Linked DNA regions of Skermanella rosea. The main gene of each other region encodes a partner of the protein of the gene in region 2 in a complex. Links are inferred from orthologs where the notes say so. Each region holds a gene or a part of one and is shown on either strand. Other genes may lie near its edges. The genes, in order: uvrA and mfd.

Evidence for each region.
Region 1: the proteins of mfd (region 2) and uvrA are in contact, whole or in part, in a crystal structure (PDB 4DFC), measured with the Escherichia coli proteins. The link is inferred for Skermanella rosea from one-to-one orthologs.

What each region holds. Positions count from the first base shown.
Region 1 is NZ_CP086111.1:2,975,421-2,979,154, reverse strand. Bases 299-3,725 are described here. They hold uvrA (excinuclease ABC subunit UvrA), read right to left. Parts: upstream 3,355-3,725; coding sequence 499-3,354; downstream 299-498. Other genes in these bases: JL101_RS13755 (single-stranded DNA-binding protein), read left to right, coding at 3,590-3,725; JL101_RS13765 (class I SAM-dependent methyltransferase), read left to right, coding at 299-541. Also shown: more of JL101_RS13765, read left to right, coding at 1-298; more of JL101_RS13755, read left to right, coding at 3,726-3,734. UniProt on the Escherichia coli protein: The UvrABC repair system catalyzes the recognition and processing of DNA lesions. UvrA is an ATPase and a DNA-binding protein. A damage recognition complex composed of 2 UvrA and 2 UvrB subunits scans DNA for abnormalities.
Region 2 is NZ_CP086111.1:2,296,217-2,300,565, reverse strand. The notes cover bases 166-4,207. They hold mfd (transcription-repair coupling factor), read right to left. Parts: upstream 3,843-4,207; coding sequence 366-3,842; downstream 166-365. Other genes in these bases: JL101_RS10450 (FAD assembly factor SdhE), read right to left, coding at 3,867-4,175; JL101_RS10460 (DsbA family oxidoreductase), read left to right, coding at 166-353. Also shown: more of JL101_RS10460, read left to right, coding at 1-165; JL101_RS10445 (methyl-accepting chemotaxis protein), read right to left, coding at 4,334-4,349. UniProt on the Escherichia coli protein: Couples transcription and DNA repair by recognizing RNA polymerase (RNAP) stalled at DNA lesions. Mediates ATP-dependent release of RNAP and its truncated transcript from the DNA, and recruitment of nucleotide excision repair machinery to the damaged site.

The DNA.
Region 1 (3,734 bases), 680 kb from region 2 along the record:
CCTGGAATGCACCGAGCAGCTCCGTCCCATGATGCGCGAGATCTGGCGCGTCATGGCCGGGGGCGGCCGGCTGCTAGTGGTGGCGCCGAATCGGCGTGGCATCTGGGCGCGGATCGACCGGACGCCGTTCGGCCATGGCAGCCCCTACTCGCCGTCCCAGCTGAAGCACGTCCTTCGGGAGAACATGTTCGTCCCGGAACGCTCGGCCCGCGCCCTGTTCATACCGCCGATCCGCTCCCGTTTCCTGCTCGGGTCGGCGCCGGCCTGGGAGGAGATCGGGGAGCGCTGGTTCAAGGCCTTCGCCGGCGTCTATCTGCTGGAAGCCAGCAAGCAGATCTATGCCGGCGTGTCGCGCAAGGTGGTGCGACCGAAGAAGCGCCGTCTGATGGTGCCGATCCCCTCGGGCGCCGGGATGCCGGGCGCCGCCGGCGCCGCCCATGTCGAGCATGTGGACGGCGTGCCGACGGCGGCCTGCGAGGAGGTGGACGGAGCGACCGACTACGCCGACTTCCGCGACTTGCCGACCGGCGTCGGCAGGTAGGGTGCCAGATATCGGCCGGTGTAGCTGCGCTCCTCCCGGACGACCTTCTCGGGCGGGCCCTCGGCGACGATGTCGCCACCGCCGGTGCCGCCCTCCGGGCCGAGGTCGATGATCCAGTCCGCGGTCTTGATGACTTCCAGGTTGTGCTCGATCACCACGACGGTGTTGCCCTGGTCGACCAGGGCGTGGAGCACTTCCAGGAGCTTCCGCACGTCCTCGAAATGAAGGCCGGTGGTCGGCTCGTCCAGGATGTAGAGGGTACGGCCGGTCGCGCGGCGGCTTAGTTCCTTGGCGAGCTTTACCCGCTGGGCCTCGCCGCCCGACAGGGTCGTCGCCGCCTGCCCGACATGGATATAGCCAAGGCCGACCCGTTCCAGGGTCTGCATCTTGTCGCGGATCGAAGGCACGGCCTTGAAGAACTCGGCGCCTTCCTCGACCGTCATGTCCAGGACGTCGGCGATGCTCTTGTCGCGGTACAGGATCTCCAGCGTCTCGCGGTTGTACCGCTTGCCGTGGCAGACGTCGCAGGTGACATAGACGTCGGGCAGGAAGTGCATCTCGATCTTCAGCACGCCGTCGCCCTGGCAGGCCTCGCACCGGCCGCCCTTGACGTTGAACGAGAACCGGCCGGGGCCGTAGCCGCGGGCCTTCGCCTCCGGCAGCCCGGCGAACCAGTCGCGGATCGGCGTGAAGGCGCCGGTATAGGTGGCCGGGTTGGACCGCGGCGTCCGGCCGATCGGCGACTGGTCGATGTCGATCACCTTGTCCAGGTGCTCGATGCCGTTGATCGCGTCATGCTCCGCCGGGTGCTCCCGCGCGCCGTTCAGCTTGCGGGCGAGCGACTTGTAGAGGGTCTCGATCACGAGAGTGCTCTTGCCGCCGCCCGAGACCCCGGTGACGCAGGTGAAGGTGCCGAGCGGGATCTTCGTGGAAATGTCGCGCAGGTTGTTCGACCGTGCGCCGACGACTTCCAGGAATTGGCCCTTGTGGCCCTTGCGCCGCTGCGCCGGCACCGGGACCGCCTTGCGGCCGGTCAGGTAGTCGGCGGTGATGCTGTCCGGGTGCTGCATCACCTCCTCCGGCGTGCCGGCGGCGATAACCTGGCCGCCATGGACGCCGGCGGCCGGCCCCATGTCCACGAGGTAGTCGGCGGCCCGGATCGCGTCCTCGTCGTGCTCGACCACGATCACGGTGTTGCCGATGTCGCGGAGCCGACGCAGGGTCTCCAGCAGCCGGTCGTTGTCGCGCTGGTGCAGCCCGATCGACGGTTCGTCCAGCACGTACAGGACGCCCGTCAATCCCGAGCCGATCTGGGAGGCGAGCCGGATGCGCTGGCTCTCGCCGCCGGACAGCGAGCCGGAGTTGCGGCTGAGCGTCAGGTAGTCGAGCCCGACATTGTTGAGGAAGCCCAGCCGCTCGTTGATCTCCTTCAGGATGCGGTAGGCGATCTCCTGGTCCTTGGGGCGGAGATGCTGGTTCAGCTCGCCGAACCACTCGCCGGCCTTCAGGATCGACATCTCGGTGACCTGGCTGATGTGCAGGCCACGGATCTTGACGGCCAGCGCCTCCGGCTTCAGGCGGGCGCCCTTGCAGGCCTCGCACGGCTGGCTGGATTGGTACTTGCCCAGCTCCTCCTTGACCCAGGCGCTGTCCGTCTCGCGCCAGCGCCGTTCCAGGTTGTTGACGATCCCCTCGAAGGCCTTGTTGGTCTCGTAGCTGCGCAGGCCGTCGTCATAGCGCATGGTGACCGGCTTGCCGGCGGAGCCGTAGAGGATGGCGTGCCGGACATCCTCCGGCAGGTCCTTCCACGGCTTCGTGGTCGCCACCTTGTAGTGGCGCGCCAGGCTCTCCAGCGTCTGGGCGTAATACTGCGAGGTCGAGTTGGCCCAGGGCGCTATGGCGCCCTTGTCGAGCGACAGGTCCTCGTTCGGCACGACCATCAGCGGATCGAAATACAGCTTCTCGCCCAGCCCGTCGCATGACGGGCAGGCGCCGAACGGGTTGTTGAACGAGAACAGCCGGGGTTCGATCTCCGGGATCGTGAAGCCGCTCTCGGGGCAGGCGAACTTGGCGGAGAAGGTGGTGCGGTCGCCAGTGTCGGCGTTCTCCGCGAAGGCCAGGCCGTCGGCGAGGCCCAGGGCCTGTTCCAGCGAATCGGCGATCCGGTTGCCCAGCCCTTCGCGAACGACGATGCGGTCCACGACCACCTCGATGTCGTGCTTCAGCTTCTTGTTGAGGGCGGGGGCGGCGTCGATCTCGTACAGTTCCCCGTCGATCTTGACGCGCTGGTAGCCGCGCTTGGACAGGTCCTGGAGTTCCTTGCGGTACTCGCCCTTGCGCCCGCGCACGATGGGGGCGAGCAGCAGCAGGCGGGTTCCCTCCGGCATGTCCATGATCCGGTCGACCATCTGGCTGACCGTCTGGCTCTCGATCGGCAGGCCCGTCGCGGGCGAGTAGGGGACGCCGACCCGGGCGAACAGCAGCCGCATATAGTCGTAGATTTCGGTCACGGTGCCGACGGTGGAGCGCGGATTCCGCGACGTGGTCTTCTGCTCGATCGAGATCGCGGGCGACAGCCCCTCGATCGAGTCCACGTCCGGCTTCTGCATCAATTCCAGGAACTGGCGCGCGTAGGCCGACAGGCTCTCGACGTAGCGTCGCTGCCCCTCGGCGTAGATGGTGTCGAACGCCAGCGAGGATTTGCCGGACCCGCTCAGGCCGGTGATCACCACCAGCTTGTCGCGCGGCAGATCCACGTCGATGTTCTTCAAATTATGTTCCCGCGCGCCGCGGACCGTGATAGATTTGTTCATGAGATGTTCTTACCAGGAAGACCGGTAGAGGGGAAGCGACAAACCACAGACATATGAGCGATGCGGGATGGAATTGCGACTCCCGGCTCGGCAGATCTGTGGTGCGAATCGTGGGACACGAGAGTCGCGGTACCGGGCCGTGAGGGCGTAGCCAAGGGCAGCCGTTGCGTTCCGGACCTCTCCCGCCTACGGTAGGCATCATCGCGCCACCGGCGGATCAGGAGTTAGAGAGACCATGAACGTATGGACATTCAGCGGCCGCGTCGGCGCCGATGCGGAATTGAGGACCACCCAGAGCGGCGAGAAGGTGCTGAGCTTCCGGGTGGCCAACGACGTCGGGTTCGGTGACCGCAAGACGACCCAGTGGGTCGACTGCTCCA
Region 2 (4,349 bases):
GGCTGGCCGGCCGATCGGGGCTGGCCGACGTCATGACCGACCTGCTGTTCAACGCCTACTTCATCGAAAGCCTGGACATCGGCGACCGCGACGTCCTGCTGGCCAAGGCGGCGCAGGCCGGCCTCGACCCGGACCTGACCCGCGACTATCTGGCCAGCAACCTGGACGTGGCGGCGATCCGGGCGACGGAGTCGGTTGCCCGGCAACTGGGCATCCAGGCCGTGCCCTGCTTCATCTTCAACCGGCGCTATGCGCTTGCCGGCGCCCAGGAGCCGACCGCCTTCATGCCGCTGCTCGACCTCGCGGCGGAGGAGGTCGATGCGGTGGCCCAGCCGGTCACCCCCCGGGCCTGAGGCCGGCGGCCGTCAGGCCGCCAGCTTGGCCAAGTCCTGCATCAGCCGCTGCACGCCCTTGACCCGGGTCGCCGTGTCGTCCCACGTGCGGGTATAGACCAGCTTGTGGTCCGGCCGCAGCTTCATGGTCGCGGCCTGCTTGCCGATGAAGATCACGAGCTGGTCCGGCCGCGCGAAGCTGTTCTTGTGGAACGAGAGCACGGCGCCCTTCGGCCCGGCGTCGACCCGCTCGACCCCGGCGGTGCGGCAGAGCTGCTTGATCGTCATGACGTTCAGCAGGTTCTCCACCTCCGGCGGCAGCGGCCCGAAACGGTCGATCAGTTCCGCCGCGAAGCTGTCGATCTCGCTCCGGTCCACCAGTTCCGAGATCCGGCGGTACAGCCCCAGCCGTACGTTCAGGTCCGCGATGTACGCCTCCGGGATCAGGACCGGCATGCCCAGGTTGATCGTCGGGGTCCAGGTGTCCTCCGAGTCCGCGGCGGCACCGGCGCCGCTGCGGGCGGTCGCGACCGCCTCCTCCAGCATGTGCTGGTACAGCTCGACGCCGACCTCCTTGATATGTCCCGACTGCTCCTCGCCCAGCAGGTTGCCGGCGCCGCGGATGTCCATGTCGTGGCTGGCGAGCTGGAAGCCGGCGCCCAGGCTGTCCAGCGTCTCGATCACGTGCAGCCGCTGGGTCGCGGTGGCGGACAGGACGGTCCGGGGCGCATAGGTCAGGTAGGCGTATCCCCGGACCTTCGACCGGCCGATCCGGCCGCGCAGCTGGTAGAGCTGGGCCAGGCCGAACAGGTCGGAACGGTGGATGATCATCGTGTTGGCGTTCGGCACGTCCAGGCCCGATTCGACGATGTTGGTCGCCAGCAGCACGTTGAACTGTCCGTCGTCGAAGGCCGTCATGACCTCCTCCAGCTGGGTCGCCGCCATCTGGCCGTGGGCCATCACGACCTTGACCTCCGGCACCAGCTCCTGAAGCCGCTCGTAGACGCGCGGCAGGTCCTCCAGCCGCGGGCAGACATAATAGGTCTGGCCGCCGCGGTAATGCTCGCGCAGGATCGCCTCCCGGATCACCACCGGATCGTAGGGCAGCACGAAGGTCCGCACCGCCAGCCGGTCCACCGGCGGCGTCGCGATCAGGCTCAGCTCACGCACCCCGGCCAGGGCCATCTGTAGCGTCCGCGGGATCGGCGTCGCGGTCAGGGTCAACACATGGACGTCGGCGCGGAGTTGCTTCAGCCGTTCCTTCTGCTTCACGCCGAAATGCTGCTCCTCGTCCACGATCACCATGCCCAGGTCCTTGAACTGCACCGTCTTGGACAGCAGCGCGTGGGTCCCGATCACGATGTCGATCGTTCCGGCGGCGAGACCTTCCTTGACAAGCTTCTGTTCCTTCGCTGACACGAGGCGGGAGAGCTGGCCGATCCGGACCGGCAGGCCGGCGAACCGCTTCTCGAAGGTGCGAGAGTGCTGGCGCGCCAGCAGCGTGGTCGGCACCACGACGGCGACCTGCATGCCGGACAGCGCGGCGATGAAGGCGGCGCGCAGGGCGACCTCGGTCTTGCCGAAGCCCACGTCGCCGCACACCAGCCTGTCCATCGGCCGGCCGGACTGCAGGTCCTCCAGCACCTCCTCGATCGCGCGGAGCTGGTCTTCCGTCTCGGGATAGGGGAACCGCGCCGCGAATTCGGCATAGATCCCGTCAGGTGCCGAAACAGGCGTGCCCCGGCGCAGCTCCCGCTCGGCCGCGATCTTCAGCAGCGCCTCGGCCATGTCCTTCAGGCGCTTCTTGACCCGGGCCTTGCGGCCCTGCCAGCCGACGCCCCCCAGCTTGTCAAGCTGGGCGCTGTCCTCCGACCCGTAGCGCGACAGCAGCTCGATGTTCTCGACCGGGAGATAGAGCTTGTCGCCGCCCTCGTAGATCAGACGCAGGCAGTCGTGCGGCGCGCCCGTCACCTGGAGCGTCTCCAGGCCGTCGTAGCGTCCGATGCCGTGATCGACGTGGACGACCAGGTCGCCCTCGCTCAGGCTCGACAGCTCGGCGATGAAGTTGGCGGACCGGCGGCGTTTCTTGGTGGGCCGGGCCAGCCGATCGCCCAGGATGTCCTGCTCGGTGATCACCGCCACGTCGGGCGCGGCGAAGCCGGTCTCGATCCCCAGCACGATCAGCGCGGTGGTGCGCCGGTCGAGCCGCCTCGCCCCCTCCCAGCTCTCGCAGACCTCGACCCGCTCGATGCCGTGGTCGCGCAGAACGGTCAGCAGCCGGTCGCGCGCGCCCTGGCTGTAGCCGGCGACGACGCAGCGCCGGTCGTGCTTCTGAAGCTCCTCGATGTGCGATTTCAGCGCGTCGAACACGTTGACGTCGGGCTTGGCCCGGGCGTCGGCGAAGTCCCGGCCGCGCCGTCCGCCGGCATCCACCCCCGGCTGCCCCTCGGCCAGCGCGAAGGGCATCAGTTGGCCTACCGCCCGCACGCCCAGCAGAGCGTTCCAGCCGTCCTCGTCCAGGTACAGCATCTCCGGCGGCAGCGGCTTGTAGACGGGATTGTTGGCCTTCTTCTCCACCGCCTGCAGCGTCTTGCGCGCATGGTAGAAGTCGGCGATCTGCGCCAGCCGGGAATCCCGCGCCTCTTCCGCCTGCGGATCGAGCGTCACGACCGCGTCATGCACATAGTCCAGGATCGTTTCCATGCCGGAATGGAACAGCGGCAGCCAGTGCTCCATGCCGCCATGCTTGCGCCCGGCGCTGACCGCTTCGTACAGCGGGTCCTCGTCCAGCACGACGCCGAACAGCTCGCGATAGCCCGAGCGGAAGCGGGCGATCGACTGCTCGTCCAGAAAGACCTCCGACATCGGCTTCAGGGCGATGCCGTCGCGCTTCTCGGTGGTCCGCTGGCTCATCGGGTCGAAGGCGCGCACCCCCTCCAGCTCGTCGCCGAACAGGTCGAGCCGAAGCGGCTCCTCGGTGCCGGGCGGGAACAGGTCGACGATGCCGCCGCGGATCGCGAACTCGCCCGGCTCCCGCACGGTCTGCGCGCGGGTATAGCCGTTGTGGGCCAGATAGGCCTGCAGCCTGTCCAGGTCGATGCGGTCGCCGACGCCGGCGCGGAAGGTGGCATGCGCGAAGGTCCCGCGCGGCGGCACCTTCTGGAGCAGCGCGTTGACCGTGGTCAGCACCAGCCTGGGCCGACCCTTGCCGGGCTCGATCAGGCGGGTCAGCCCCTCGACCCGGCGGCTGACGATATCGACGTTGGGCGAAACGCGGTCGTAGGGCAGGCAGTCCCAGGCCGGGATCTGCACGAGCTCGATCTCGGGCGCGAAGAAGCCGACCGCCTCGGCCAGGCGGGCCATCCGCTGGTCGTCCAGCGCCACGTGCAGCAGCCCGGAAGGACCGCGGCGCTTCGCGATGTCGGCGAGGACTCGGGCGTCCTGCCCTTCCGGCGCACCGGCGATCAGCAGGCGGGACGGTTGGCCGGGGTCTAGTTTGATCTTTATCAAGGGTCTGTTATCGAACCAGGAGGGTCAAGCGACGGTAGTCTTGAAATTGAACGCGATCAGCAGCCGCATCACGTCGTTGTCGTGCTCCGGCGGAACCGGCTCGCGCGCGGACATCCAGTTATAAAGATCGGGATCGCTCAGTTCCAAGAGGCGCTCGTACCGGTCCAGCTGCGCGGCATCAAAAGCCGGCAGGTGCCGGTCGGCGAAACGGCCCAGCAGGATGTCCGCCTCGCGGGTTCCCCGGTGCCAACTCCGGAAGGTCAGCCGCTTGCGCCGCACCTCGATCGTCTCTGCTGGCCTGGTCGTGTCGGGTCGTTCGGCGGAGCTGGTCATGATGGGCTCACTCTCAATGGCGCTGCGCCACCGATATAGCCCCCGCCGCCCGTTCTGTCAGCGGCCTATCGGCATGCCCCCGGCCGGCAGGACGAAAGGCGCCGGCAGCTCGTGCCGGCGCCCCCGCCGCGGTTCGACATGTTCCAGGCCTTCCGCCGTCAGGCGCAGCGGACG